DNA from 2 places in the Mesorhizobium sp. P2_B11 genome. Region 2 is predicted to be linked to the other one. Evidence: predicted binding sites of a transcription regulator. Region 2 holds the regulator's gene; the other holds the start of a gene.

Region 1 (15,164 bases), 360 kb from region 2:
GGAGCCGGATTGCCGGAGCAACTGGTCGACGAGGGTGGTTTTTCCATGGTCGACGTGCGCGATGATCGCGATATTACGAATTTTCATGTTGTGGTCTCGGGAGCGTTGCAGGCAGCAGGCCAAAAGGCGCCGCCTCTTTCGGTTGCGCGGCTCATACAGGGTTTTTCGCAATTGCGAAAGAGGAGGCGCATCACCAAATACTCATCAAATCTTAAGCATCTCGGTGTGAGATGGTTTTGTTAACCAAGGCGGGAACCTTTAGGGGCCCGGGCAGTTCGAAATTCATGACCGACAAACTCAACCGATTTTGGCCACTCATCGCTTCGGTCGCATTCGCTGCCCTGCTGGCGGCCAATGCCGCCCAATCGGCCGCGACGCTGAAGGAAGCCAATCCCGCTTCGTCGTCCGACCAGACGGCCGAGCAGATGTTTGCCGACGCCCCTGACGGCGTCGACCCCGTGGTCACCGGCCCGGTCAGCGCCTCCTTCAAGCAGAGGCAGCAGGTAGCCGGCTGCGACAGCGCGGTTTGGCCAAAGATTCCAACGGCTTGCTATCCGGATTGACCGTCGCTCTGCCACAGGCGTAGCGATCCTTCACACCCCCCTCTGCCCTGCCGGGCATCTCCCCCGCAAGGGGGGAGATCAGATGCCGCGTTGGCTTTCGCCAATCTCCAACGAGGAAGAAACGGCGCTAGCGCCAAAACTGCCAATCTCCCCCCTTGCGGGGGAGATGTCCGGCAGGACAGAGGGGGGTGCCTCGCACCAACCTATCTGCCTACGCCGAGCGCACCGGATCGAGCGTCACCTTGTAAAGCTCGTTGTCGTCGCGATCCATCAGCCGCACCGTCAGCTGCTCGGTCGCGCCTGAAATATCCACCAGCCCGAAGAACTGCAGGCCGGCTGAGGGCGGCAGGTTTTGGCCCTGTTCGGCGGTCGGCGCCTTGATGAATTTCAATTCCGGCCCGAAGGTCATGTCGAAATCATTGGGGCCGAAGGTGCCGGCGTGGATCGGGCCGGAGACGAATTCCCAGAACGGGTTGAAGTCCTGGAACTGCGCCTTGTCGGGGTTGTAGTAGTGCGCGGCCGTGTAGTGCACGTCGGCTGTCAGCCACACCGTGTTGGTGATGCCGGCGTTCTTGATGTAGCGCAGCAGGTCGGCGATCTCGAGTTCGCGGCCCTTCGGCAGACCATTGTCGCCATTGCTGACCGCTTCCGCGCCGACCTTCTTGGCGCCGTCATCCCAGACGACGAGGCCGAGCGGCATGTCGGCGGCGATGATCTTCCAGGTCGCCTTGGAATTGGCCAGCTCGCGCTTCAGCCATTTCGTCTGCTGTTCGCCGAGCATGCGCGATTCCGGCGTCATCGTGTCCTGCATGTCCGGGCCATTCGGGCCGCGATAGGAGCGCATGTCGAGGAAGAACGCGTCGAGCAGCGGCCCGTGGGATATCTTGCGGTAGACGCGGCCGGGTTCCGACGGTTCGTAGCGGATCGTCGTCATCTCATGGAAGGCGCGCGCCGCACGCGCTGCCAGCACATGGATGGACTTTTCGGTGTAACGGCTGTCGGCGCTCAGATTCTTCGAATCCGACCAGTTGTTCAGCACCTCGTGATCGTCCCACTGGTAGAAGGTCGGGCAGATGGCGCTCAGAGCGAGGACGTTCTTGTCCATCATGTTGTACTTCCACTGGTCGCGGTACTCGTCCAGCGTCTCGGCGACCTTACGCTTGCCGTCGATGAGGACGACGTTCTTCCATTTGCCGCCGCCGGGCAGGTCGACCTCATCCTTCATGGCGCCATCGGCATAGATCGTGTCACCGGAATGCAGGAAGAAGTCAGGCGTGTGCTTGGCAATGGTGGCGTAGGTCTTCATGCCGGTCTCGTCGATGCCCCAGCCCTGGCCGGCGGTGTCGCCCGACCAGGCGAACTTGATGTCGCGCTTCGAGGCGGGTGCGGTACGGAAGCGGCCGACGATCGGCTCGGAAACGACATTGATGTCGGCGAGATCGGCCGCCGTCATGCGGTAGAAGATGTCCTGGTCGGAAGCGAGGTCGGTGAGCAGCCGCTTGACCGTAAAGTCGCTGGCCGGCGAGGTATCGAGCGGCGCCAGCCGGGTGGCGTTGGCGAAATTCTCCGTCGACGACACCTCGAACATGACGCGCGAGGGACGATCGGTGCGCGTCCACACCATGCCGCTCGAGGCATCGACATCGCCGGACTGGACGCCATGGGTGAAGGCCGGGCGCTGGCTGGCGCGCGAATAATAGGGCAAAGCGAGGCCCGATGCGCCGAGCAGACCGGCCGCACTCGCCGATGTGACGAAGGCGCGGCGGGTCAACGAGATCTTGTTCATGGCTGTCTCCTGATGGCTTGAACGTCCGCCACCAGCGTCCAGCCTCAATGTTTCATCCGCATCTCGGAAAGATGAAGTTTTGATAACAACCAACAGACAGCAACGCCCTCGAAGGCGTTTAGAGATTCAGGTCAGGCCGCGCCGAAAATGGTTGATCACGAGAACCGGAGCGGAGCGTACTTTTCGTACGTGAGCACCGGAAGCGCAGGGATCAGCCATTTGCAGGCCGGCCTCACCTGAATATCGATACGCCTCAAGCCGCCTGCGGTTCCGGATCGAAAGCCGGCTTGCTGGTATTGATCAGCAGCGACAGACACGCCGCCACAATCGCCGTCATGCCGGCGATCAGGAAGGCCAGTTCGTAATTGCCCTGCAATTCCCGCATGGTGCCGCCGAAGGCAGCGGCAGCGGCGGCGCCGACCTGGTGTCCGGCGACGATCCAGCCGAAGACGATCGGACCGCTGCGGTCGCCGAAGGCTTCGTTGGCCAGCCGCAGTGTCGGCGGCACGGTGGCGATCCAGTCGAGACCGTAGAGCACGGCGAAGATGATCAGGCTGGTCGCCGAGAAGCCGGAATAGGGCAGATAGATCAGCGCCAGGCCGCGAATGCCGTAGTAGACGCCGAGCAGCTTGCGCGGGTCGAAACGGTCGGTAAGCCAGCCCGACAAGGTCGTGCCGATCAGGTCGAATATGCCCATCAGCGACAAAAGGCCGGCCGCCTGCACCTCACCGATGCCCATATCGCCGCAGAACGAGATCAGGTGCGTGCCGACCAGCCCGTTGGTGGTGAAGCCGCAGATGAAGAAGGTGGCGAACAGATACCAGAAGACGCGAGTGCCGGCGGCGCGGCGCAGCGTGTTCAGCGTGTGCGCGAGGAAGTTGCCTTGCGATGCCGGCGATACCGGCGGCACGTCATCGGCCTCGGCGCCATAGCGCACCATGCCGATCGAAGCCGGGCGCTCCGGCACCAGCAACCAGACCAGCGGCAGAAGACAGGCGGTGGCGACAGAGACAGCGATGGCGACCGGCTGCCAGCCGCCAGACTGGGCGAGCGAGGCGAGCAGCGGCAAAAACACCAGCAGGCCGGTGGCGCTGGAGGCCGACATCAGCCCCATGACGAGACCGCGATTGGTCTTGAACCAGCGATTGACGATGGTGGCGCCAAGCACGGTGGCGACAGCGCCCGAGCCGATGCCGGAAAACACGCCCCAGGTGAGGAACAGATGCCAGGGCTCGGTCATCAGCAGGCTGAGCGCGGTCGAGCCCGACATGATCACCAGCGAGGCGAGCAGCGTGCGGCGCAGGCCGATCCGCTCCATCAGCGCGGCGGCAAACGGCCCGGTCAGGCCGTAGAGGAAAATGCCGATAGCGGCGGCAATCGAAACGGTATCGCGCCCCCAGCCGAAGCTCTTATCCAGCGGCAGCATCATCACGGAGGGGGCCGAACGCAGACCGGCTGCGATCAGCAGGCAGAGGAAGATGACGCCGACCACGACGAAAGCGTAGCGCTGGCCAAAGGGACGGGATTGAGCTATCATGTTACTGACCGGTACGTTGCAGGGTGGAGGTATGTATACGTACCGATCGGTAACACGTCAATCGAGTCATGCCATGCCTACTGACAAAAATATTGAACTGAGCATCAGCGGCGATCATGCATCTGCGCCGCCGAAGGCTGCCAAGAAGATCCTCGACGTCGCCTACGACCTGTTCTACCGGCGCGGCATCAGGGCGATCGGTGTCGACGAGATCGTCAAGCGCGCCGGCGTCACCAAACCCAGCCTGTACCGCAGCTTTCCGTCAAAGGATGAGTTGGCCGCTTCGTATCTCAGGCAGTATGACCGTGAGTATTGGGAGCGTTTCGACGAAGCCGTGGCCGCCCATCCCGGCGATCCGCGCGCGCAGCTCAAGGCCTTTTTTACCCGCATCGGCAAGCGCACGCAGACGCCGGACTATCGTGGCTGCGGCATGACCAACGCGGCGGTGGAATACCCCGAACACGGCCACCCGGCGCGTGTCGTCAGCGAGGACAACAAGCAGGAACTGCGCCGCCGCCTGCGCGCCATGGCGGCCGCAATGGGCGCGCAAGATCCCGACACGCTCGGCGACGGTATGCTGCTCCTGATCGAAGGCGCCTATATCAGCGGCCAGCTCTTCGGTCTCGGCGGCCCAGCGGCATCGGTCGCTCGCAACGCCGACCTGCTGATCGAAGCAAGCTTGAAGAAATAGCGCTAGGCGATAGGCTGCGGCGGCTCGAAACGGAGTTGTCCGCCATGCGTGTGCTTCTGGTCCCGCTTGCCCTCGCCGCCCTGTGCCACGTCGCCCGTGCCGACGGCATATCCAGCGTCTACACCGATCTCGACTCGCAAAAGGATTGCGTGACCTATGCGCAGTCCGAGGAAGGCGACGGCGACTGGGCCGAACTCGCCTGTTCCGGCTATCGCGGCTATCCCGTGCTGATCGCCTATGACGATGCCCGAGAATCGCTGTTTTACGGATTTCCGCCCGGCGGCGACATGACTTCGGTTTGGGAGAGCTTTTCCGGCTTCAACTCGTCCGGCGCCAAGGTCGAATGGCGCATCGAGACTAAGGGCGACGTCGTCGTTCCCTTCGCCGCCATCCACCGCCGCTCGATCAGCAATCCCGAGGATGAGAACAAGCCGACCGAAGTGCTGCTCGTCGCCAAGGTCGCCCAGATGGATGCCCGCGACGGCTGCACCGTCGGCCTGGTGCTCGCCACCGGCAACCCGCAAGCCAACGACCAGGCGCGCAAGCTGGCCGACGAAAAGGCCAGGACGTTTGCCTGCGGTAAGGACAGACACACCGTCATCGGCAAGGTGCCGGCCTTTGGTAGGGTGGATAATTAGGCGCGTCAGCGCGAGGCACCCCCCTCTGCCCTGCCGGGCATCTCCCCCTCAAGGGGGGGAGATTGGCAGCTTCGCTGGCGGCACTTTTTCTTTCGGCGCTGAAAATTGACGAAAGCCGTGGCGACATCCGATCTCCCCCCTTGAGGGGGAGATGGCCGGCAGGCCAGAGGGGGGTGCCTCGCGCCAGTGTTTTGAAGATACCACCGCTTCGCCCGAAGGAAGCGAGGCCCAGCGTCGCCTACTTCGACGCCTTCGCCCGCGCGATGGCGTCGACGATCATCTTCTTGGCGTATTTGGAATCGTGCCAGCCTTCGATCTTGACCCATTTGCCGGGTTCGAGATCCTTGTAGTGCTCGAAGAAGTGCTGCACCTGCTGGCGGGTGATGTCGGGCAGCTGCGTGTATTCGGTGACGTTTTCGTAGCGCAGCGTCAGCTTGGGCGACGGCACGGCGATGATCTTCTCGTCCTGGCCGGCATTGTCTTCCATGATCAGGACGCCGATCGGCCGCACATTGATGACGCAGCCCGGCACCAACGCGCGGGTATTGCAGACCAGCACGTCGATCGGGTCGCCATCGCCCGACAGCGTGTGCGGCACGAAGCCGTAATTGCCGGGATAGCGCATCGAGGTGTGCAGGAAGCGGTCGACGAACAGCGTGCCGGCCTCCTTGTCCATCTCGTACTTGATCGGCTCGCCGCCGATCGGCACTTCGATGATGACGTTGACGTCGTCAGGCGGGTTCTTTCCGCTGGCAATGGCTTCAATGCGCATGGCTCAAATCCCTCTCTCGATTTTAGAGATCGATAGCGGGCGAAGCGCAAGCGCGCAATGCGGCGATTGGTACGCAGCGCTCACGGAAGCGCACAGTTTGTGAATGGGCTGTAACCGAGGTGGTGCTGGTTATTCCCAGACGAAGGCGACCTTCTTCAGCGCCCTCTGCTCGAAAACCTCCACGCCCTCAGCGACGTCGCGGCCACCGGCGCCGGCATAAAAGGCGAGCGCGTTCTGGTTGTCTTCCAGCGCCCACACCACCATGCCTTTCAGCCCGTGGTCGGCAAGCCGTGCTCGCGCCGCCTTGAACAGCCGGCTGCCGAGCCCGATGCCCTGATATTCCGGACGCAGATAAAGCTCGTAGATCTCGCCCTGCTGCCTGAGTTCGCGAGCGCGGTTCTTGCCGATCGTGGCGTAGCCGGCAATGGTGCCGCCGATCTCGACCACCAGCACGGTGGCGGCACGGCGGATGGCGTTCGCCCACCAGTCGGCGCCGCGACGGTTGATCATCGAGGTCAGCGAGCGATGCGGGATGATGCCGGAATAGGCGCCCTCCCAGGCCTGCTGATGCACGTCGGCAATGGCGCCGGCGTCGCGCGGTTCGGCTTTCCTGATGTCGATGCTCAGCGTATTCATGATTTGTTAACCATAAACCCGCATCGGCCATTTGCAAGAGTCGAGGCCAGCCCGCCAACCGCTTTCTCACAGCCGATCACGACACCTGCTGACATCAGGCAAAGCCTGCCTGAAAACGCGCTCAGCCGAGGCGGTCAGCCGTCCGTCTGGATAGTGCTTGCGGCTCAGATCTCGACCAGATGGTCGTCAAGCTCATTGGTATCGCCCGATGTAACCGGGAAATGCTCGGCCAGCACCGCGCCGACCTGCTCGATCGCCTTGACGAAGCCGTCGGCGAGCCGGTCGTCGCCGGCATGCTGGGTAAGGTCGCGGATAACGCCGTCCCAGACATGCTGGCCGACCTTGCTGTTGATGCCCGCGTCGGCGACCACCTCGGCATAGCGCTCGGCGATCGACACGAACACCAGCACACCGGTGCGCGCCGTGGTGCGATGGACATTGCGGGCGAGGAATTGCCGGAGCGCATTGTCATGCGCAGCCTTATAGCGCTGACGGCGTGGCACCAGATGAATGCGCAAGGCAGGCAGCGCCCACAACAGAATGAGCACCGATGCCAGTGCCAGAAGCTGCGCGAGCACGAAATGCGGCAGCCGGATCGACAGCCACCAGGCTTCCAGCCCATAGGCGACGGCGAGGCTGACGATCAGCATGCCGGCCATCGCCATGAAGGCGGCGGTAAAGAAATAGCCGTCGCTGGCATGCGCGACGACGCAGTAGATCTCGCCGTCGGTTTTCGATTCGGCGGCGCGGATCGCGCCGGCGATGCGCTCATGGTCCTGCGGGCTGATCGGTCGTGTTGCCATCTTCTCTCACCAGCTCCCTGAAGATCCGCCGCCGCCGGACGAACCGCCGCCGCCTGAAAACCCGCCGCCGCTGCTCGAGCCAGACGACCAGCTGCTGCCCGAACTTCCTGATGACCAGCCACTGCCCGACGACCAGCCCGACGACGAACTTGTTGTCCAGCTGCTGCCCGATGACGACCCGCTCGGCCCCTGGCCATAGCGAAAGGTCATGCCCAGCCATTTATACACGCCCGGCGACAGCTTGGTGCCGAAGATCGGCGGCAGGAATGCCATCGCCAGGCCGCCGAAGAACATCGTCCCCCACAGGATCAGGAAGATCGCGACGATGGGATCGATGGGCGTGCCGTGGTCGGCCGGGTTGCGCTTGCCGCGCGCTTCCAGCTCTTCCGGATTGCCTTGCAGCACCATGATCATGTCGTTAACGGCTTTGGCAATGCCGCCGGAGAAATCGCCGGCGCGGAAGGCCGGCACCATATCGTTTTCGATGATCAGCTTGGTGTGCAGGTCGGTCAGCGTGCCTTCCAGCCCGTAGCCGACCTCGATGCGCATCTTGTGGTCGTTCTTGGCCACCAGCAAAAGCACGCCATTGTTCTCGCCGGCCTGGCCGAGCTTCCAGAACCGAAACAGCCGGTTGGCGTAGGGTTCGATCTCCTCACCGTCGAGACTGTTGATGGTGGCGACGACGATCTGGTCGGAGCCTTTGGCCTCGAAATCGGCGAGCCTTTGGGTGAGCGCCGCCTCGGTTCCCGCATCGATGATGTCGGCATTGTCGACGATGCGGCCAGTGAGTGCGGGCAACTCCGCGGCAAAGGCGGCGAACAGCATTGCGATCATCGCCAACAAGGCGATGCCGATCGTCGCGGCTGCACGGCCGGGTTCTGGAGGATTGAAGACGCGTCCTGTCATGCGGTCACCAGCTCGCCTCAAGTGCCATGACTGTCCTCGATCACCATGATCATGTCGTCGACGGCTTTGGAAATACCGCCGGAGAAATCGCCGGCGCGGAAGGCCGGCACCATGTCGTTTTCGATGATCCGGGTAGCGTGCTGGTTGGTCAACGCGCCCTCCAGCCCATAGCCGACCTCGATGCGCATCTTGCGGTCGCCCCTCGCCACCAGCAGAAGCACACCATTGTTCTTGCCGGCCTGGCCGAGCTTCCAGAAATTGAACAGCCGGGTGGCGTAGGGTTCGATTTCTTCGCCGTCGAGACTTGGAATGGTCGCGACGACAATCTGGTCGGAGCCTTTTGTCTCGAAATCCGCCAGCTTCTGCGTCAGCGCCGCCTCGGTCGCGGCATCGATCATGTCGGCATTGTCGACGACGCGCCCGGTGAGTGCGGGCAGGTCTGCTGCCAGCGCCGCGAAGCCGACGAACAACACGGACAAGCCCAGCAAGACAGCGCCGGTCGTCGTGACGAGACGGCCATGCCAGGAGTTGATGATGCGAGCGGCCATGTCACCAGCTCCCCGACGAGCCGCCACCGCCGGACGAACCGCCACCGCCGGAAAAGCCGCCGCCACCGCTTGAGCCCGACGACCACCCGCCACCCGAACTGCCCGAAGACCAGCCGCTGCTGGATGACCGCTTGTGTGGCTCGAATGTCATGCCCAGCCAGCGGTAGCGGCCGGGGCCGAGTTTCTTGCCGAAGATCGGCGGCAGGATGGAGGCGGCCATGCTGCCGAAGAATATGACCGCCCAGATGGTTATGAAGACGCCAAAGAACAGATTGTCCATGTCGATGGGCGGCTGCTCGTTGCGCTTTCCGCGCGCCTCCAGTTCCTCCGGATTGCCTTCCAGCACCATCACCATGTCGTCGACGGCTTTGGAAATGCCGCCGGAGAAATCGCCGGCGCGGAAGGCCGGCACCATGTCGTTTTCGATGATCAGCTTGGTGTGCAGGTCGGTCAGCGTGCCTTCCAGGCCGTAGCCGACCTCGATGCGCATCTTGCGATCGTTCGGCGCCACCAAAAGCAGCACGCCATTGTTTTCCTTTGCCTGGCCAAGTTTCCAGAACCGGAACAGCCGGTTGGCGTAGGGTTCGATCTCCTCGCCATCGAGACTGGGGATGGTGGCGACGACGATCTGATCGGACCCTTTGGCCTCGAGGGCGGCAAGTTTTTGGGTGAGTGCGGCTTTGGTGCCGGCATCGATGATGCCGGCATTGTCGACGACACGGCCGGTCAGCGCCGGGAGATCGGCAGCGAAGGCGGTGAGGGGAAGGAAGAGGATGCTGGCAAGAAGGCAAAGAAGGGTGAGGTAAGCGCGAGGCCCCCCTCTCTGTCCTGCCGGACATCTCCCCCTCAAGGGGGGAGATTGGCAGTTTCGAGCGCGTCGCTCATCCTTTTGCGTCGGTGATTGGCGAAGGCCAGCGTGACGTCCAATCTCCCCCCTTGAGGGGGAGATGTCCGGCAGGACAGAGAGGGGTGTTTGCACGCCAGCAGTCCGTCTTTTCGCGGGATTGTCTTGCGACGACAGTCGCCGTTCACCCGCCCTGCTTCGTGCCGAAATCGACCTTCGGCGGCTGCATCTTGTCTTCGTCGACGGTGAAATTGGCGAAGGGCTCGTTGCTGCGGAACCAGAAGGTTGCCCACAGCACCGACGGGAAGGTCTTCAGCGTCAGATTGTAGTCCTTCACCGCCAGGATGTAGTCGCGCCGCGCCACCGCGATGCGGTTTTCGGTGCCTTCGAGCTGCGCCTGCAGCGCCAGGAAATTCTGGTTGGCCTTGAGGTCGGGATAGGCCTCCGACACCGCAATCAGCCGCGACAGCGCGCTGGTCAGCCCTGACTGGGCATCCTGGAACTTCTTCAGCGCTTCGGGATCCTTCAGCGTTTCCGGCGTCACCGTGATCTGCGTCGCCTTGGCGCGCGCCTCGACCACCGCATCGAGCGTATCCTTTTCATGCGCCGCGTAGCCCTTGACCGTCTCGACCAGGTTGGGAATGAGGTCGGAGCGGCGCTGGTATTGGTTCAGCACCTCGCTCCAGGCCGCCTTGGCGTTTTCTTCCGCTGTCGGGATGGTGTTGTAACCGCAGCCGGCAAGCAGCGGCAGCACGATGGCCATCATCAGCACGGCCGGCAAATTGCAGAAGGGGAAGGCAAGGCGCTGGGCAATCATGGTGTGGTCCCTCGACAGAAAGTTGCATGCGAAGCATTAGCACAATCCGCGCTCAAGAAAATGTCTGCGGCTGGCGCCCACTCATGCGCTCGCCAGGCCCTGTGATTGACCGCGCGAACGCGATATGGTCGCCGCGAAACAGGACGGGATCATGGCGGAACGCCGCGACGAAGACAGCGAATCGCGCCGCATTCTCGAGCGCGTGGCGAACGAGGGCGGCCTTGGCGGCGCGTCATTGGTGTCGCAGGTCGCGAAAAGCGCGCGCGATCACGTCACCGCCGCTGAAGCCGATCGCTCCGATCCGATCGAGGTCTGGGGCACCCGCATCGGCCGCGCACTTGGTCTCATTGTCGCTCTCGGCCTGTTGATCTGGCTCGTCTACTACGTCTCCCGGGGCAGCTAGGAATTTCAATGAACAGCGAAAAAGCCGACGCGCCGCGCGCGGTCATCGTCATTTCCAGCCATGTCGCCCGCGGCTCGGTCGGCAACCGCGCCGCCGTGTTTGCTCTGGAGACGCTGGGCTTTCCGGTCTGGGCGGTGCCGACGGTGATCCTGCCCTGGCATCCCGGCCACGGCCGCGCGACGCGCATCGTGCCGCCGCTCGACCAGTTCAAGGCGCTGATGGCCGATCTCGAACGCGCGCCATGGCTGGGTGAGGTCGGCGCCGTGCTGTCGGGCTATCTCGGCGAGGCCGGCCAGGCCGAGGCCGTTGCCTCGCTGGTTGCCGCGGTCAAGGCCAAGACGCCGGACGCGGTCTATATATGCGACCCGGTGATGGGCGATTCCGCCGGGCTGTACGTGCCCGAGCCGACGGCGGCTGCCATGCGCGACCGGCTGATGCCGATCGCCGACATCGCCACTCCCAACCGCTTCGAGCTGGAATGGATGGCGGGCGCGCCTTTGCCCGACCTGAAATCGGTGATCGCGGCGGCACTTCATGCCGGACCGCGCACCATGCTGGTGACATCGGCGCCGTCGATGATGACGGGCGGCACCGGCAATCTGCTGCTCGACGCCAGCCAGGCGCTGCTGGCCGAACACCGCCTGATCGACAAGCCGCCGAACGGGCTGGGCGACCTGACGGCCGCCGTCTACCTCGCCCGCATCCTGTCGGGACAGCCGCCGATCAAGGCGCTGCAGTCGACCACGGCGGCGGTCTACGAGATCCTGGCGCGCACCGCCAAACGCGGCGGCGACGAGTTGCAGCTCGAGACCGATGCGCAAAGCCTGTCGCACCCGATGGCGATGGTGCAGTTGCGCCATCTCACACACCCAGGGCGGGACCGCCGGGCGTGACATCCCGCAATGGTGTGCTTGTCGGCGTCGACGGCTGCAAGGCCGGCTGGATAGCCGTCCGCCGCGATCTGGATGCCGCGACCTCAGTCGGCGTCTTTCCTACCTTCGCGGCCCTGCTCGACGCTTTGCCAGCCGATGCGACAGTAGCCGTCGACATGCCGGTCGGCCTGCCGGACTTTTCGCAGAAAGGCGGTCGCGGACCCGAGGCGCTGGTGCGGCCGCTGCTGGGACAGCGCCAGTCCAGTGTCTTCTCTATCCCGTCCCGCGCGGCCCTGTACGCCGACACCAGCGACTTCACCACGGTCGAGGCCTGGTATGCAGCGCATCGCCGCGCCAGTGACGTGGCCAAGGCGACCTCCGATCCGCCGCGCGGCGTCTCGATCCAGGCCTTCGGCATCTTTGCCAAGATCCGCGAAATCGACGCGCTGCTGATCGCGCGGCCCGATTTGCGCGCCCGCGTCTACGAATCGCATCCGGAAGTCGCATTCTGCCGGCTGAACGGCGAAAAACCGATGACGCTGCCGAAGAAGGTCAAGGGCGCCGTCAACCCGGCCGGCATGGAAGAGCGCAAGGCGCTGCTGTGCCGCCACGGCTACGAAAAAGCCTTTCTCGACCAGCCGCCACCGAAAGGCGCAGCACCAGACGATTTCCTCGATGCGGCCGTAATGATGCTGATTGCCGCACGCATCGCCGGCGGCGAAGCAAAGCCGTTTCCCGACCCGCCGCTTGCCGACCGTTTCGGCATTCCCATCGCCATCTGGGCGTGAAGCAAGCCCGGAGCCATGCATGCCGCATGGCGATTTGCGACGGAGCCATCCGCAATTCGGCATTGCCCGCGACAGGCTTTTGCCGTTAGAGGCTTTTTTCAGAGTTAGGTCTGTCGAGATTCAGGTCAGGCCGAGTCGAGAATGGCTGATGCCGAGAACCGGAGCGGAGCGTACTCTAGTACGTGAGCACCGGAAGCGCAGGCATCGGCCATTCGCAGGCCGGCCTCACCTGAATATCGATGGACCGTGCCGCATCCAACCCGGAAAGGGTCTAGACGCCGCCCATGTCCCATCTCCCCGAACATCTGCTGAACGGCTACCGCAACTTCATGAACGGCCGCTATCTCACCGAGAGCGGACGCTATCGCGAGCTCGCCCGCGAGGGACAGGCGCCCGAAACCATGATCGTCGCCTGCTGCGATTCCCGCTCCGCGCCTGAAGCCATCTTCGACGCCGGTCCCGGTGAGCTCTTTGTGGTGCGCAACGTCGCCAATCTGGTGCCACCCTATGCGCCCGATGGCGAGTTCCACTCGACTTCGGCGGCGCTCGAATTCGCGGTGCAGAGCCTGAAGGTGAAAAACATCGTGGTCATGGGCCATGGCCGTTGCGGCGGCATCCGCGCGGCGCTCGACACCAATTCGGCGCCGCTGTCGCCAGGCGACTTCATCGGCAAATGGATGAGCCTGATTGCGCCGGCGGCCGAGACCGTGTCGTCCAGCACCATGATGACGGCCTCCGAACGGCAGACGGCGCTGGAGCGCATTTCGATCCGCTATTCGATCGCCAACCTGAGAACCTTCCCTTGCGTCTCAATCCTCGAGGGCAAGGGGCGTCTCGCCCTGCACGGCGCCTGGTTCGACATTTCGACCGGCGAACTCTGGGTGATGAACAAGGACACCGGCGACTTCGAGCGGCCGGATTTGGGGTAGCAGATATGCGGGATCGCCATTCGATCGTTTTCGCCGTGGCGGCGCTGCTGTTTTCGCTCACCCCTGCCCGCGCCGATGACGGCGCCATCATCGACCGCTGGTATTCGGCGCTGCTGGTCGCCGACCGCACCGAATTGTCGGACCTGCTCGCCGACGATGTCCGCATAAAACTCGACGATCTCGGCGTCGTGCAGTCGAAGCAGGAATTCATCGCCTCGATCGACGAGTGGAAAGGGGCCGTCGCCGGCGCCGCGATCCGGCATCGCATCGAAGAGAGCGAGGCCGGCGTCACCACGGTGATCGCCTGCTATGATTTCTCCAACAACGACATGCTGATGCAGGAGACGTTTGCCGTCACCGGCAACCGCATCACCGCCAGTTCGCAAGCAGCGATCGCGGAAAATTGCGACGGCTTCTAAGCAATTCCAGGAAAAGTGTGTGCGGTTTTCCGTCCGGAATTGCGCAAAACATATACCAGATCTTGAAGAACCGCGCTGTTGCGCCGGGCAAGGCAGCGCCCTACATCGGTCACCAGCCCACCTTGCTCGCAATCATCGAAAAGAGTTGCTCATGCCGTCTGCAAAAACCCTCGACCTTGCCGCCCATCCGCTGACCAAATGGCAGGGACCGCTCGGCCTGCCGGATTTCGCCAACATCGGCGACGACGATTTCTCTCCGGTGTTCGACGCAGCGCTCAAGGCGCATGAGGCCGAGATCGACGCGATCGCTGGCAACAAGGAGGCGCCGACCATCGACAACACGCTGGCGGCACTGGAGCTAGCCGGCGAGCCGCTCGACCATGTCTCGTCTATCTTCTGGTGCCGGGCCGGCGCCCACACCAACGATCAGATCCAGGCGCTGGAGCGCGAGATTTCGCCAAAGATGTCGAGGCATTTCTCGGCCATCTCGATGAACGAGAAACTGTTTGCCCGCATCGACGATCTCTACCAGCGCCGTGAGAGCCTGAAACTCGACGCCGAGACGCTGCGGGTGCTGGAAAAGACCTGGAAAGGCTTTGTCCGTTCAGGCGCCAAGCTCGATGCCGATGGCAAGAAGCGGCTGGCCAGCATCAGCGAGGAACTGTCCTCGCTTGGCACCACTTTCGGCCAGAACGTGCTGGCCGACGAGCGCGACTGGGCGCTGTTCCTTGACGAAGCAGACCTCGCCGGCCTGCCCGACTTCGTGAAGAGCTCGATGGCCGAGGCCGCCGAGACGCGCGGCCAGAAAGGCCGCTACGCCGTCACGCTGTCGCGCTCGATCTATGAGCCGTTCACCACCTTCTCCGAGCGCCGCGACCTGCGCGAAACCGCATTCCGCGCCTTCACCATGCGCGGGCAGAATGGCGGCGCCAGCGACAACACTGCCGTTGTGCGCGACATGCTGAAGCTGCGCGCCGAAAAGGCCAAGCTGCTCGGCTATGGCTCTTTCGCCGCGCTGAAGCTCGACGACACCATGGCCAAGACGCCCAAGGCCGTGCACGATTTGCTCGACCCCGTCTGGGAAAAGGCGCTGGAGAAGGCGGCGGCCGACCAGAAAGAGCTGGAGCGACTGGCGACAGAAGCCGGCAGCAACGAGGCCTTCGCCGCCTGGGACTGGCGCTATTACCAGGAGAAGTTGCGCGCGGAAAAATT
Region 2 (15,164 bases):
GCGGCTTTGAAGCAATTCCAGGAAAAGTGCGTAGCGGTTTTCCGTCCGGAATTGCGCAAGATAAAGAAACCGGAGCGGTTCAGTGATCAATCACTGAACCGCTCCAAGCCGCGGCGTCGATATCGAAGGGAAACAAGCCAAGCTTAGTTGCAGGCCGCGACGCTGCCGGCGGCGACGCCCGTGCAGACTTCGTCCTTCTTGATCCAGCCGGCATCGATGACAACGTTGAGGTTGTCCTTGGTGATCGCGACCGGGGTGAGGAACAGCGATTTGACGGTGTTGCCGCCAGGCGTGGTGAAGTCCTTGGCGCCGGCGATGTCGCCGGTCTTCTTGCCGTCGGCGAGCTGCGAGGCGATCTCGGCGGCGTTCTTGCCGAGTTCGCGCGCATCCTTCCACACCGACACAGTCTGCGTGCCGAGCGCGATGCGGTTCAGAGCGGCATGGTCGCCGTCCTGGCCCGAGACCGGAACGGTTCCGGCAAGACCCTGCGCCGTCAGCGCGGCGACGACGCCGCCGGCGGTGCCATCATTGGCCGCGACCACCGCATCGACCTTGTTGTCATTGGCGGTCAGGAACTGTTCCATGTTCTTCTGGGCGTTGGCGGGCAGCCAGCCGTCCGTGTAGGCCTCGCCGACATTCTTGATCTTGCCCGAGTCGATGGCTTCCTTGAGCACTTCCATCGAGCCCGAGAACAGGAAGTCGGCATTCGGATCAGAGCCCGAGCCCTTGATGAAGACGTAGTTGCCTTCCGGCTTGGCTTTGAACACTTCGCGGGCCTGCATGCGGCCGACTTCCTTGTTGTCGAAGGTCAGATAGAAGACGTCCTTGTTCTCGATCAGGCGGTCATAGCCGACGACCGGAATGCCTTCGTCCAGCGCCTTCTGCACTGCCGGGCCGATGGCCGAGGCGTCCTGCGCCAGGATGATCAGCGAGTTGGCGCCCTGCGAGATCAGGCTCTCGACGTCGGTCAGCTGCTTACCCGGATTGGACTGCGCGTCGGCGGAAATGTACTTGTCGCCGGCAGCTTCGATCGCGGCCTTCATCGCCGCTTCGTCGGTCTTCCAGCGCTCTTCCTGGAAGTTCGACCACGACACGCCGATGACCTTGTCCTTCGCCTGCGCGACCGACACCAGCGTCAGCGACATGGCGACACCCGCCAGCATGGCGGCTGCAAATCTGTTCATGATAATCCTCCCTGCGCCGCGCACGGCGCGACAAAACTGGCCCGAAGGCCGGCACACAGAGGCTCCATTTTTTCGAGCCTCGAAAAAATACTGGTCCAACGGCGGGGCGCTGTCAACATCGATTCTGATGGAATCTGATGGCCTCAACGAATTTTTTCGAGACTCGCAATAAACAATGACAGCACGGCCGGCTTCTGCCAATATTTGGCTGGTGCCGCCAAATGCCTCCACTATCATTGAGGCGCGAGGAGGACCGGGAGGAAGATAAAAGATGTCGGTTGGAATCCGCCACGACGATTTGCGCCGTCGCAACCGTGCGATGGTGATTTCGGCCGTGCGCCGGGCCGGCCAGCCGTCGCGGACCGAGATTGCGGCGACCACCGGTCTCAGCCACTCGACCATATCGGCTATCTCCTCGGATTTGATTGCGGAAGGCATCCTGGCCGAGAGCAAGCCCGGCGAGACCGGCGCGCTGAAGCGCGGCAGGCCGCAGGTCGGCCTTGGCCTCAACCCGGAGGCAGCGGCGGTGATGACCGTGGTGCTGTCGCTGAACTTCCTCTCCGTCACCGTCATCGACTATGCCGGCCAGGTGGTCGCCGAGGAACAGCGCCGGCTGGACACGCTGACCATGCCGCGCGACGAGCTGATCGGCGAATGTACGGCAATCGTACGCCGGCGGCTCGAGGATCCCGACCTCGATGTGCAGAGCGTCGCGCGCATTGCCATGGGCATCCAGGGCATCACCGATTCGCATGCGCGCGCCATGCTATGGTCGCCGATCACGCCGCTGACCGACATTGGCTTTGCCGACATATTGGAAGCGGAGTTCGGCATTCCGGCCACCATGGAGAACGACTGCAACATGATGGCGGTGGCGTTGCAATGGCGCCAACCCGAGCGCTACCGCGACGATTTCATCGCCATCCTGCTCTCGCACGGCATCGGCATGGGGCTGGTGCTCAAGGGCGAGCTGTTCACCGGCACCCATTCGTCCGGCGGCGAGTTCGGCCACATGATCCACCGTCCCGGCGGCGCGCTCTGCCGCTGCGGGCGGCGCGGCTGCGTCGAGGCCTATGCCGGCAATTACGCCATCTGGCGCAGCGCCAAGATGATGAGCGAGGATGCCGAACCGGTCGATGTCGGCGATGCCGATATGCGGGCGCTGGCCGCACGCGCCCGCGAGACGGATGGCCCGGAGCGCGAGGCCTATCGCAAGGCCGGCGAGGCGCTCGGCTTCGGCCTTGGCAGCCTGTTTGCCCTGATCGATCCCGCCCCTGTCGCCATGGTCGGCGTCAGCGCCGCCGCCTTCGATCTGATCGAGCCGGCATTGCGCGAGGCCATCGCCCAGACCGCCGGCGGCCAGCACTCGAAGTCGATCTCCTTCGACACCGAGCCCAACGAACTGCCGCTGATCCGCGAAGGCTGCGCCATGCGCGCGCTCGGCTTCGTCGACCAGGAGATTTTTGCGCCGGGGATTCAGGCGAAGACCGGCAAGCACGTCGCCTGAGAGGCCGGCGACGGCGCGGCGCGCCTAATCTTCCCGGATAGCGTAGCCGGCGCCGCGGATGGTGCGGATGACATCCGGCATGCGGCCATTGTTGACCGCCTTGCGCAGGCGCCCGACATGAACGTCGACCGTGCGCTCGTCGATATAGATCGTCTCGCCCCAGACATTGTCGAGCAGCTGGCTGCGCGAGAACACCCGGCCGGGGTGGCGCATCATGAATTCGAGCAGGCGGAATTCGGTCGGCCCGAGCCGGATCTCGCTCTTCTTGCGGTAGACGCGGTGCGATTCACGGTCGAGCACAATGTCGCCGACCTTGAGCACGCTGGACAGGACTTCCGGCTTGGCGCGGCGCAGCAGCGCCTTCACGCGCGCCATGAATTCCGGCGTCGAGAACGGCTTGACCAGATAATCGTCGGCGCCGGTGGACAGGCCGCGCACGCGGTCGCTCTCCTCGCCGCGCGCGGTCAGCATGATGATCGGCAGCCGTTCGGTTTCCGGCCGCATCCTGAGCCGCCGGCAGAGCTCGATGCCGGACACCGCCGGCACCATCCAGTCGAGCACCAGCAGGTCGGGGACGTTTTCCTGCAGCCGGATTTCGGCCTCGTCGCCGCGCGTCACCACTTCGACCTGGTAGCCTTCGGATTCGAGGTTGTAGCGGAGAAGCACGCCCAGCGGCTCCTCGTCCTCCACGACCATGATGCGTGGCGCAATCATCAGCAGTTCACCCTTGTCAGGCCGACGTGGCCATCGCCGTCTCGTCCTGCTTCGGGCGATTGGCGGGGAGTTGCTGGCCGGTTAGCACATAATACGCATTTTCAGCGATGTTGGTGACATGATCGCCGATGCGCTCCAGATTCTTGGCGCAGAACAGCAGATGCGTGCAGGCGGTGATGTTGCGCGGGTCTTCCATCATGTAGGTCAAGAGTTCACGAAACACCGACGTGTATTTGACGTCGATGCGCTCGTCGTCATTCCTGAGCTTCGCCAGCGCAGCCGCATCCGCGGCAGCATATTCCTCGACCACCCCTTGCACCTGGATCAGCACCAGCTGCGCCATTGCATCGATGGAATGCGAGAGGTCGCGCGGCGTGACGCTCAAACCGACGGTACCGACGCGCTTGGCGATGTTCTTGGCCAGGTCGCCGATGCGCTCAAGGTCGCCGGCCATGCGGATCGAGCCGACCACTGCACGCAGATCGTTGGCCATCGGCTGGCGCTTGGCGATCAGCGTGATGGCGCGGTCGTCGAGTTCACGCTGGCGCGCGTCCATGATGGCGTCGTCCGAAACCACACGCTGCGCCAGCGCATTGTCCGAATTGAGCAGCGCCTTGGTCGAGCCGCTGACCATCGAGCCGGCGAGATCGCCCATGTCGCGGATCAGCTTGCTGATCTGCCCCAGTTCTTCATCGAAGGAGGCGACGGTATGTTCACCCATGATCCTGGTCCTCGTGCCTGAAAATTCAACCGCTGGACGGCTCAGCCGAAGCGGCCGGTGATGTAGTCCTGGGTGCGCTTGTCGTCGGGATTGGTGAACATCTTGTCGGTGGCGCCCTCCTCGACCAGGTAGCCGAGATGGAACATCGCCGTGCGCTGCGACACGCGCGCCGCCTGCTGCATCGAGTGGGTGACGATGACGATGGTGTAGTTCTGGCGCAGTTCGTCGATCAGCTCCTCGACGCGGGCGGTCGCGATCGGGTCGAGCGCCGAGCAGGGCTCGTCCATCAGGATCACTTCCGGCGACACGGCAATGGCGCGCGCGATGCACAGGCGCTGCTGCTGGCCGCCAGACAGGCCTGTGCCGGGCTCCTGCAGGCGGTCCTTGACCTCGTTCCAGATCGCCGCCTTCTTCAGGCTGGATTCGACGATCTGGTCCATGTCGGACTTGCGCTTGGCCAGGCCATGGATGCGCGGGCCGTAGGCCACGTTCTCGTAGATCGACTTCGGGAACGGGTTGGGCTTCTGAAACACCATGCCGACGCGGGCCCTGAGCTCAACGACGTCGATGTTCTTGTCGTAGATGTCGTCCTCGTCGAGCGTGATCTTGCCGGTCACCCGCGCCGAATCGATGGTGTCGTTCATGCGGTTGAGGCAGCGCAGGAAGGTCGACTTGCCGCAGCCGGACGGGCCGATCAGCGCCGTCACCTGATTGAGGCGGACGTCGAGATTGACGTCGAACAGCGCCTGCTTCTCGCCATAGAACACGCCGACCTTGTCGCCGCGCATCTTGATGACTTCGTTCGACTTGGCGTTCATTTTGTCGCCCACTGCGTTTTCAAGGGACTGTTCGGTCATGATGTTCATACCAAATTGCCTTTTTTCTACCAGCGCCGCTCGAACCGGCGCCGAAGCACGATCGCGGTGATGTTCATGGCCATGAGGAAGACGAGCAGGATGATGATGGCGCCGGACATGCGCTCGACAAAAGCGCGTTCGGCCTCGTTTGCCCACATGTATATCTGCACCGGCAGTGCGGTTGCCGGATCGAAAGGCGTCTTCGGATAGTCGGCGACAAAGGCGACCATGCCGATCAGAAGCAGCGGTGCTGTCTCGCCCAGCGCACGCGCCAGGCCGATAATGGTTCCGGTCAGGATGCCGGGAGCGGCCAGCGGCAGTATGTGCTGGAACACCATCTGCATCTTGGAGGCGCCAAGGCCGAGTGCGGCCGAGCGGATCGACGGTGGCACCGCGGCAAGGGCGGCGCGCGTGGCGATGATGATGGTCGGCAGCGTCATCAGCGTCAGCACCAGGCCGCCGACGAAGGCGGCGGAGCGCGGCATGCCGAGGAAGTTGATGAACACGGCAAGCCCGAGCAGGCCAAAGACGATCGACGGCACCGCCGCCAGATTGTTGATGTTGACCTCGATCAGGTCGGTGAAGCGGTTCTTCTTGGCGAATTCCTCGAGATAGATGGAGGCGGCGACGCCGATCGGCAGCGCCAAAAGCAGCACGATCACCATCATATAGAACGAGCCGATGATGGCCACGCCCATGCCCGACGTCTCAGGCCGGCTGGAGGCGCCATAGGTGAACAGGCCGGTGTTGAAATGCTCGGCCATCACGCCGTCGGCCTTGAGCTTGGTCATCCAGTCGATCTGCTGGTTGGACACCTTGCGGCGCGCCTCATCGACGCTGAGGTCGATCTGGCCCTTGAAGGCGGAGTCGAGATTGGCCGCGGCCAGGATGTTGACGTCGCGCGTGGTGCCGATCACCGAGGGATCGGCGGCGACGATGTCGCGCAGCTGGACACGGGCGCCTTCCGACAGGAAACCCTTGAGCTTCATGACCATCGGCTTGTTGTTGGGGTCGATGCCGAGTTTGGCCATCAGCGCAGTGTCGGCAAGCTTGGGATAGTTCGCCTTGATCAGTACGCTCGGGTCGGTGGCGCGCTTGTTCGAGGGGTCGATGATTTTCTCGTCGAAAGTGATCGGCAAAGTCACCGTCGTCTGCCAGAAGGCGGTGTAGCCTTTCGAGACGATGGTGATCAGCATGATAGCCAGGAACGCCAGGCCGACCGAGATCGCAATCACACCATAGATGCGGAATCGGCGTTCGGCGGCGTAGCGCGCCTTCAGCCCGATGTCGCGGCGCGGACGCGCGACAGTGCCCGCCATCGTGTCCAGGGGAATGTCGGTCATTCGTACTGCTCCCGGTACTTGCGCACGATGTAGAGGGCGACGATGTTCATCACCAGCGTCAGCGCGAACAGCGTCAGACCGAGCGCGAAAGCGACGAGCGTCTGCGGCGAGTTGAACTCAAGGTCGCCGGTCAGCTGGTTGACGATCTTGACGGTGATGGTCGTCATCGCCTCGAATGGATTGGCGGTCAGGTTGGCGGCGACGCCGGCGGCCAGCACGACGATCATCGTCTCGCCGATGGCACGCGAGGCGGTGAGCAGAATGGCGCCGACAATGCCGGGAAGTGCTGCCGGCAGGATCACCCGCTTGATCGTCTCGGAGCGCGTAGCACCCAGGCCGAGCGAGCCGTCACGCATGGCGCGCGGCACCGCGGTGATGATGTCGTCGGACAGCGAGGACACGACCGGGATCAGCATGACGCCCATCACCAGGCCGGCGGTGAAGATGCTCTGGCCCTGGATGAAGGGGGAGCCGCCGGTGAGTGCCGCCGACAGGTCGCGCAGGAACGGCCCGAGCGTGACCACGGCGAAGATGCCGTAGACGATGGTCGGGATGCCGGCCAGCAGTTCCAGCGCCGGCTTGACCACCGAACGCACGCTGCGAGAGGCGTATTCGGACATGTAGACCGCCGACATCAACCCGACCGGCACTGCGACCAGCAGAGCGACGGCGGCGATGTAGAGCGTGCCGGCGAGCAGCGGGATCAGGCCGAACTGGCCCTGGCTGCCACCGGAACCGGCAGCGGCGAAACGCGGATCCCACACCGTGCCGAAGAAGAAGCTCATCGGCGACACGCTTTCGAAGAAGGTGATGGTCTGGAACAGCATCGACAGCACGATGCCGACCGTGGTCAGGATGGCGATGGTCGAGGCCGCAAGCAGCCCCCACAGCATCAGCCGCTCGACATTGTTGCGCGCTCTGGCGCGCGGCGCGATCTGCCGCAGCGCGTAGAAGGCGCCGGCGATCGACAGAGCGAAGGTGATGACGGCGCCGAACAGCCCAAGCCGGTCCTGAACGGCATTCGCCTCGACCGCGATCGGGATCATGTAGTCCTGGGTATCTGTCGCCAGCGCCACGCCCTTGGCGGCGAGCATCGGCTGCAACTCAGCGAACGTGGCGGGAAGCGGCGTACCGGAATCAAGCCGGCGCAGGCCCTTGGCGAGGCTCTTCACCAGGCTGGCGTCGAGCGCTTCGCTGGCAACCTTGGAGTCGACAGTGCGCTCGGGCAGGGCGGCGTGGATGTGCCGGTCAAGATAGAAGGACGAGCCGATGTCCCAGACGGCGAGCAGCAGGACAGCAGGCAGGACGGCGAGCAGAAAGGCCCACCAGCCGTGATAGTGGGCGCGCGAATGCGGCTTGACCTTGCCGGTTTCGTGCGCCGCGGCGCGCTGGCGGCCGATCACGAAGGCGACCACGCCGATGGCAATGACTATGGCGAGTACGAGCAAGGACGACATCACCCACCCCAGGGAAAATTCAGATCGCCGCCGCCGTTGCGGCAAGCGGCGAAATCAGGGCGCGGATTTGGTCCGCGCCCTGATCCGATAGACTGATTACATCGTCTTTCCGGCGGCGAAGGCGTCGCGCTGGCTCTGACGCTCTGCGTCGGGAGCCGACACCAGGCCGTACTGGGCGAGCGGGCTTTCCGGGCCGATCATCTGGTCGTCAAGGAAGAACTCGACATATTCCTTGAGGCCGGGAACGACGCCGAGATGCGCCTTCTTGACGTAGAAGAACAGCGGGCGCGAAACCGGATACTTGCCGGTTGCGATCGTCTCGGTCGAAGGCACGATGCCTTCCACGGTGGCGACCTTCAGCTTGTCGGCGTTGTTTTCGTAGAAAGCGAGGCCGAACACGCCGACGCCGGTCTTGTTGGAGTCGATGCGGGCGAGCGTCTCGGTGTAGTCGCCGTCGATGTCGACAGCCTTGCCGTCCTTGCGGATGGCGATGCAGGTCTTGCCGATTTCCTTGTCGTCGGCAATGCCGGTGGCCTTGATAGCAGCCTTGTCGCAGCCGGCGTCGAGAAGCTTGGTCTCGAACACTTCGCGGGTGCCGTGCTTTTCACCGGGGATGTAGGCGGCGATATCCCAGTCGGGCAGCTTCGGGTTGACCTGGCTCCACTTGGTGTTCGGATTGTCGACGAGCTTGCCGTCGACGACCAGCTTGGCGGCCAGCGCCTTGTAGATGTCGGCGGGAACCAGCGCCCAATCCGGGCCCTTGATGTCGGTGGCGAAAACGATGCCGTCATAGCCGATGCGGACTTCCTGGACTTCCTTCACGCCGGCGTCGGCGCAGGACTTCAGCTCGTCCTTCTTGATCGGACGCGAGGAGTTGGCGATGTCGATGGTGTCTTCGCCGACGCCCTTGCAGAATTCCTTGATGCCGGCGCCGCTGCCGCCGGACTCGACGACCGGGGTCTTGAAGTTGGTGAAGGTTTCGCCGAACTGCTCGGCGACGATCTTGGCGTAGGGTAGCACGGTCGACGAACCGGCGACCTGGATCTGGTCGCGTGCAGCGGCGACGCCCGACGATGCGGCGAACGCTACCGCCACGGCCGATGCCGTAACGAGGAATTTCTTCATGTGGCCTGCTCCTGTTCGGAAGATGGTCTCTCGGCGCCCTCTTCAGCCGGCGCCCGCTGAGGCCAATAGCCTTCGATTATTACAGTCGCATGACAGTTTCGTGTCAGCCCGGTAACGTCGGATGGACGCACAGAAAGCCGCAGCCGGCCGGCCTCTCCGGGAGAGCCGCAGTTTGCCGCTGGAATCATAAGCTTGCGGGATTTTGCGCCGGCATTTGTCCCGGCGGATCGCAGGCTGCGATGCCGAGAAAGAAAAACCGGACGGAAGCGCGTTGCCCGTGGCCAGAGCGTATCTTGGCCGAGCCATCGCCAAAAACAGGTCCGTTGGGGTAGATTTCGACGCTGTTTCTTGTCGGCGGTCGCTTGCTCCCGCCCGTAACTGAATGAGCGGTTTTGTTGCCGCCATTTTCCTGAATGGGCGCAAGCTTTGATATGGTGCGATCGCACCATACCGCTGGACGCCGCTGAGCTGCCGAATCCCGGTAATAATATGAGTTAGCCGGCGTCGCGTTGGGCTTCGCTCGCGATGCCGGCCCAACGCTCGACCTTTTCCAGCAGCGCCTTGGGACTGATCGGCTTGGGCAGATAGTCGTCCATGCCGGCTTCCAGGCAGCGCTCGCGGTCGCCCTTCAAGGCATGCGCGGTGACACCGACGATCGGGATATGCGTGCCGCTCTCTTCCTCCAGCCGGCGAATCGCGGCCGTGGCTTCGAGCCCGTTCATCTCCGGCATCGAGACATCCATCAGGATCATGCGCGGATTGAGCCGGCCAAACGCGTCGAGCGCCTTGCGGCCGTTGCCGACGATCTCGAAGCTGAAGCCGGTTTCACCGAGGATCTGGGTGAACACCATCTGGTTCACCTCATTGTCCTCGGCAACGAGGATGTCGAGCCCGCGTTCGTTGCCGCCTGCCCGGGCACGGGCGCGAACCGGCGGCGGATGCAGCTGCGCCCGCTCGGATGCCGCTCGCGCGGGCGGCGGCTGTACCATTGCCTGGCCGGAAGCGCCGCTTGCCGCCTCCGGCGCATCGCCTGTCGTGCTGTGGCGATGGCGCTGGATGGTCGCGACCAGCGTCTCCAGCAGCACCGAGGAGCGCGCCGGCTTGATCAGCTGCGCATCGATGCCGAGGTCGCGGTAGCTGGTGTTGGCGAGCGACTGGTCGACCGACGTCAGCATGATGATCGGCGTGTCGGTCAGCCCTGCGGTGTTGCGCACGATGCGCGCCATTTCGGCGCCGCTCATCCCCGGCATCTGGTAGTCGAGCACGACGCAGTCGACAGGCACGCCATAGGCAGCCGCGGCGACCAGCACCTTCAGCCCTTCGGCACCGCTTTCGGCGGCGCAGGAATCGAACGTCCATGACACCATCTGCTCGGTCAGGATCGAGCGGTTGACGGCGTTGTCGTCGACGATCAGCACCCGCGCGCCGGTGACGTCGACGGGCATGATGCGCTGCCCTGTCTGCTGGCCGGCCCTGGGCAGCGTGACGGTGAACCAGAAGGTCGAACCCTTGCCCTCGGCGCTCTCGACGCCGATCTCGCCGCCCATCAGCTCGACCAGCCGCGAGGTGATGGCAAGGCCGAGCCCGGTGCCTTCATGGCGCCTGGTCGACGAGGTATCGACCTGATTGAACTTTTCGAAGACGGCCTTCAGCTTGTCTTCCGGAATGCCGATGCCGGTGTCGGTGACCGAAATGGTGAGCCTGGTTCCGGCCACAACCCTTGTCCCCGTGACATCGACCAGCACATGGCCTTCGTCGGTGAATTTCACCGCATTGCCGAGCAGATTGGTGACGATCTGCCTGATGCGGCCGACATCGCCGATGAACAGGCTTTCCAGGCCCGGCTCGACGCGCACGATCAGTTCGAGGTCCTTCTCCTTGGCGCGGGTCGACACCAACGTCGCCACATCCTCGATCGCCTCGGGCAGGTTGAACGGCGCCGGGTCGAGCACGAGCTGGCCGGCATCGATCTTGGAGAAGTCCAATATGTCGTTGATGATCGTAAGCAGCGCGTTGCCCGACTTGACGATGATGTCGGTGAACGTCTTCTGCTTGGGGTCGAGGTCGGATTTGGCGAGCAGCTCGGCCATGCCCAGCACGCCGTTCATCGGCGTGCGGATCTCGTGGCTCATATTGGCCAGGAATTCCGACTTGGCGCGGTCGGCGAGCACGGCGCGCTGGCGCGCCTCGCGCAGCTCGGCCTCACGCATCTTCAATTCGGTGATGTCGGTGGTCGATCCGATGAGATAGAGCGAACCATCCGAGGCGATCATCGCGCCCTTGCGCGCGAACTGGTGACGCACATTGCCATCGGCAAGCGTCACCGTCTCCTCGATCTCCTGCGTCTCGCCGGTGCGCAGCACGGCCATATCACCGGCGACGAAGGCTTCGCCGTCCGCCCCGAAGATCTCGACGTCGGTCTTGCCGATCGCCTCTTCCTTGCTGAGGCCGGTCAGGTCGCACCAACCCTTGTTGACGTAGAATTGGCGCAGGTCCGAGCGCTTGGCGTAGATCGACACCGGCACATTGTCGATGAGATTGCGGAACACCTCGTTCTCGCGCATGCTCTCTTCCAGCGCCTGCTCGCGCGCCTTGACGTCGGTGATGTCGGTGCTGGAGCCGACCAGATGCACCGAGCCGTCGAGGGCCACCAGGCGGCTCTTGCGGGTCATCAATTGCCGCACGGTGCCGTCGCGATGGGTGACGGGCTCCTCGACCTCGCGACCGCGGCCAGTGACGACGACCTCGGTGTCGTCACGGGTGTAGGTTTCGGCGTCGTCGATGTTGAAAAGCTGGAGATCGGTCCGGCCGATAACCTCCTCCTTGGGGATGCCGGTCAGCGCGCACCAGGCCTTGTTGACGAATTCCATGCTCAGATCCTGCGCCTTGATGAAGGCGGCGACCGGAAGTTCGTCCATGACGTGGCGGAACAGGTCGATCTGACGCATGCTTTCCTGCAGCGCCTTTTCGCGGCTTTTGATCTCCGAAATGTCGACGCGCACGCCGATGAACGTACCGTCCTCGGTGCGCATATCGTAGACCTGGTACCAGCGGCCGTCCGGATTGAGGCGCTCGTAGGAGGTGTTCGGCAAGTGGTAGCGGGCGAGGATGGCTTTGAGCCAGACCTCGCGGTCGCCGTCATAGAGCCTGTCGATCTCCGGATCGCCGCTCGATCGGAAATAGCCGACCGAGTGTCCCAGTTCCAGCGCGTCGCGGAAGGTGCTGCCGGGCTGCCATGCCGGCACCAGTGCCGGCAGCGTATCCTGCAGCTTGCGGTTGGCGAAGACGAACTTGTCGTCGCGGTCGTAGATGATGACGGCCGCAGGCAGCGATTCCAGTACAGTGGCGAGGGTCTTGCGCGCGTCTTCGGCTTCCGTCTCGCGGCGCTTCATGTCGGAGATGTCGAACAGGAAACCGGCGACATAGTTGCGGCCACTCGGCATGCCGACGCGGTTCTTGCGCACGATGCGCGAGCGCCTGGCGCCCTCGACCTCGAAATTCTCCTCGATCTCATAGGGCGTGCCGGTCGCCAGCACGGCGCGTTCGCTGTCTTCGAACAGCGCGGCATCCTTGCCCGGCATGAAGTCACCGCCGGGCCTGCCCAGCATCGCTTGCGGCGTCTGTCCGAACAGCGCCGAGAACGCCTCGTTGACGAAGACGAAGCGCAGATTGTCGTCCTTGACGAAAATCGGGTCCTCGACGGCGTTGATCACCGCCTCGGCAAGGCGCGATTTTTCCAGCGCCTCGGCGAGTTCGGCCTGGCGGTCCTTCATGTCGGTGACGTCGACATAGGAGATCAGCCTTTTGCCGCCGGCGAGCGGCGCCAGCGATGCAATCAGCGTACGGCCGTCATTGCGCGGCAATTGCCTGGAGCCCACCACACCGGCCGTGATTTCTGCTTCGCGCTCGGCGATGTGGCCCTGCCATTCGGCGTCGTCCGCGCCGTAGGGGTCCATATCGCGGCTGGCCTGCATCAGCTCGCGGAAGTCGCAGCCGATCCCGGCGCGTCGGGGATCTATTTCCCAGAAATCATAGAAGGCGCGGTTGATCACCTCGGCGCGCATGTCCGCATCGAGCACAAGCACGCCGATCGGCATCTGGTCGACCATCGTGCGAAGATTGGCGAAGGTCTCGGTGATTTTGGCGTTGGCACTCTCGATCTCGGCGTCGCGACGCTTGAGCTCGGAGACATCGTAGTAGGTCAATAGCCGCTTGCCGCCGGACAATGCCGTCACCGAGAACATCATCGTCCTGCCATTGGCATGGAGAAATTCGCGCGGCGCAACCGAGCCGGCGCGGATCTCCTCGATGCGGGTGGCGAGGTAATGCTGCCACTGCTGCTCATCGAGATCGCCATAGATGCCGTTGCGGCGGTTGAGCTCCATCAAGAGACTGAACGGTGCGCCGACGGTGACGGCGCCGTCGGGAATCCTGGAGAGGTCGCGATAGGCCTTGTTGACGATGAGCGTGTCGAGCTTGGCGTCGAGCAGCACGACGCCCATATGCATGGCATCCATCGTCCGCTCGAGATCGGCAAGATGCTGCGTGCTTTCGTCTGCCGCCGGCTGACGGCTCTGGGTCTGCCGAAGGTCGTCCAATGCGCCGGCCAGAGCCGTGACGTTGCGGCCAATGCCGCGATAGCCGGTAAACTCGCCCTCGCCGTCGAACCGTGGGGAGCCGCTGATCGAAACCCAGCGGCAGCCAGGACGGCCGCCCTTCAATTCATAGACGAAATCGCGAAACGGCCGATGCGCCTGCAGATCCTCCAGATGCGCGGCAGCGTGTCGATTGCCATGCGCCATCTGCTTGAGGAAATCGAAGCGGAAGCGGCCAAGAATGCTGGCGGGATCGATGCCGGTAGCGGCCTGGTAATTCTCCGAGAGCCAGGAAAAGCGCAGTTCGGCGTCGGTCTCCCAGACCCAGTCGGCGTCGGCCTCGACCAGTTCGTGCAGCGCTTCGGGTAACGCCGCGACGGACGTATCCTCGCCGTTCACAGCCCCTTTTCGGGAACCGCGTCCACCGCGTGTTCCAACAGTCCCGTCAGCCATCCCGTTCCCACCCCGAAAGCCAAGGCCGAACCCCCTTAGCGGTTCGCCGGCGGAATGTGCCCGAGAAGCATTAATGATCCGCTAACCATAACGCATCCAGACTGCGCCCAGAGCCCACATTGCCCTGCGGTAATCCGCCGGTTGTCGGCGGAACCCCGGCCGGGCTATAAGTCGGCAGGGGTATTGCGGATGACTGGTTGGATCGTGCCTTGTTTCCTGGGGCTGACGCTGCTTGCGAGCAGCGGCTGCGCGCGCAGCTATGACGGCACGGTTGTGATCCCGAGGCCGCTCGATATCAGGCGGGTCTGGGATCGCGACCCGTCGCAGACCGAGGCCAGCAAGATGCAGGCACAGGCAGGCGTGTTTCCGACGCCGCCGCCGCAGGAGCCGTACCGGCCGGCGGTACGCCGCCACACGACAACGATCGCTTCGCCGAGACGGCACGTCAGATCCAGCCCGCCCGCGATGGCTTCCGAACCGGCCGACCCGCTCACCTGCAAGAATGTCAGCCAACCCGGCAAGCGCTACAAAATGGTCTGCGAATAGGCTCCCGATGCATGTCGCCTAAAGTGACCCGGTTTTGGGATCGCGACATGCATAAAACAGGGAATTTCGGCCCCGCGGGTCAGTCCGCCGGGAAGAATGCCGGCCCGACCATCCTGACCGGCCGCGAGAAAGCTTCGACCGATTGCTGCTGGGCAGCGCCGATAGCCTCCGGGGCATCGGCTTCGGTCCGGGGGATTTGCGCAACGGTGCCGAGATCCGGCTTGGCCGATGGCAAGGGAATGATGGCGTTGCTCATATTGGCTGGCGTCACCGTGCGCGCTCTCAGTTCGGCGACACGCCTGGAGTAACGCTTGACGTCACAGGCTTTGAAAGTCGCGTCGTCGCGGTATTTGAAGGCCGCCGGGAGGTCCTTGTAAGGTTTGCGCGTATCGAGCGCGACCATCTCTTCAGTTTCAAGGCTTGGATCACTGAGCGTGTACAGGTCGACGCCGGCATCGTCGCAGATGTAGCGGCACTGATCGACCATCTGCTTGACATCGTCGCCTTGCACGAACTGCGATTTCGGCGCCGGGAAGAAATAGCCGTCGGACAGGCGAACGCAAAACAACATCGAATTTCTGCCGATCATGGCACCCGCCGGACGCTGTTTCTGTTGCCCGGCAGCGGGCGCGCAGCCGAGCGCGACGAGCCTGGCCTGCAGC

What was found. Region 2 encodes PhoB, which activates phosphate uptake and scavenging genes when phosphate is short. Its sites were predicted from a motif close to TGTCATNNANCTGTCAT; they were not measured.
Region 1: AC1DYJ_RS06070 (alkaline phosphatase D family protein) is a predicted target of PhoB. The motif match lies at 2,421-2,437, and genes of this name have one in related genera.

Annotation. Positions count from the first base shown of each region.
Region 1 covers NZ_JBFUDF010000002.1:331,980-347,143, reverse strand. Annotated here, with positions in the region: gene typA (translational GTPase TypA) at 1-87, opposite strand, end outside; gene AC1DYJ_RS06075 (hypothetical protein) at 285-563, shown strand; gene AC1DYJ_RS06070 (alkaline phosphatase D family protein) at 775-2,349, opposite strand; gene AC1DYJ_RS06065 (MFS transporter) at 2,603-3,886, opposite strand; gene AC1DYJ_RS06060 (TetR/AcrR family transcriptional regulator) at 3,960-4,577, shown strand; gene AC1DYJ_RS06055 (hypothetical protein) at 4,622-5,215, shown strand; gene ppa (inorganic diphosphatase) at 5,454-5,987, opposite strand; gene AC1DYJ_RS06045 (GNAT family N-acetyltransferase) at 6,117-6,623, opposite strand; gene AC1DYJ_RS06040 (TPM domain-containing protein) at 6,788-7,426, opposite strand; gene AC1DYJ_RS06035 (TPM domain-containing protein) at 7,433-8,332, opposite strand; partial or broken gene AC1DYJ_RS06030 (TPM domain-containing protein) at 8,368-8,880, opposite strand; gene AC1DYJ_RS06025 (TPM domain-containing protein) at 8,882-9,730, opposite strand; gene AC1DYJ_RS06020 (LemA family protein) at 9,909-10,541, opposite strand; gene AC1DYJ_RS06015 (hypothetical protein) at 10,693-10,944, shown strand; gene pdxY (pyridoxal kinase PdxY) at 10,953-11,837, shown strand; gene AC1DYJ_RS06005 (DUF429 domain-containing protein) at 11,834-12,604, shown strand; gene AC1DYJ_RS06000 (carbonic anhydrase) at 12,889-13,533, shown strand; gene AC1DYJ_RS05995 (nuclear transport factor 2 family protein) at 13,539-13,952, shown strand; gene AC1DYJ_RS05990 (M3 family metallopeptidase) at 14,104-15,164, shown strand, end outside.
Region 2 covers NZ_JBFUDF010000002.1:688,112-703,275, reverse strand. Annotated here, with positions in the region: gene xylF (D-xylose ABC transporter substrate-binding protein) at 144-1,184, opposite strand; gene AC1DYJ_RS07795 (ROK family protein) at 1,456-2,691, shown strand; gene phoB (phosphate regulon transcriptional regulator PhoB) at 2,716-3,405, opposite strand; gene phoU (phosphate signaling complex protein PhoU) at 3,422-4,126, opposite strand; gene pstB (phosphate ABC transporter ATP-binding protein PstB) at 4,168-4,992, opposite strand; gene pstA (phosphate ABC transporter permease PstA) at 5,010-6,326, opposite strand; gene pstC (phosphate ABC transporter permease subunit PstC) at 6,323-7,783, opposite strand; gene AC1DYJ_RS07765 (substrate-binding domain-containing protein) at 7,880-8,908, opposite strand; gene AC1DYJ_RS07760 (PAS domain-containing hybrid sensor histidine kinase/response regulator) at 9,403-13,956, opposite strand; gene AC1DYJ_RS07755 (hypothetical protein) at 14,146-14,502, shown strand; gene AC1DYJ_RS07750 (DUF2865 domain-containing protein) at 14,582-15,164, opposite strand, start outside.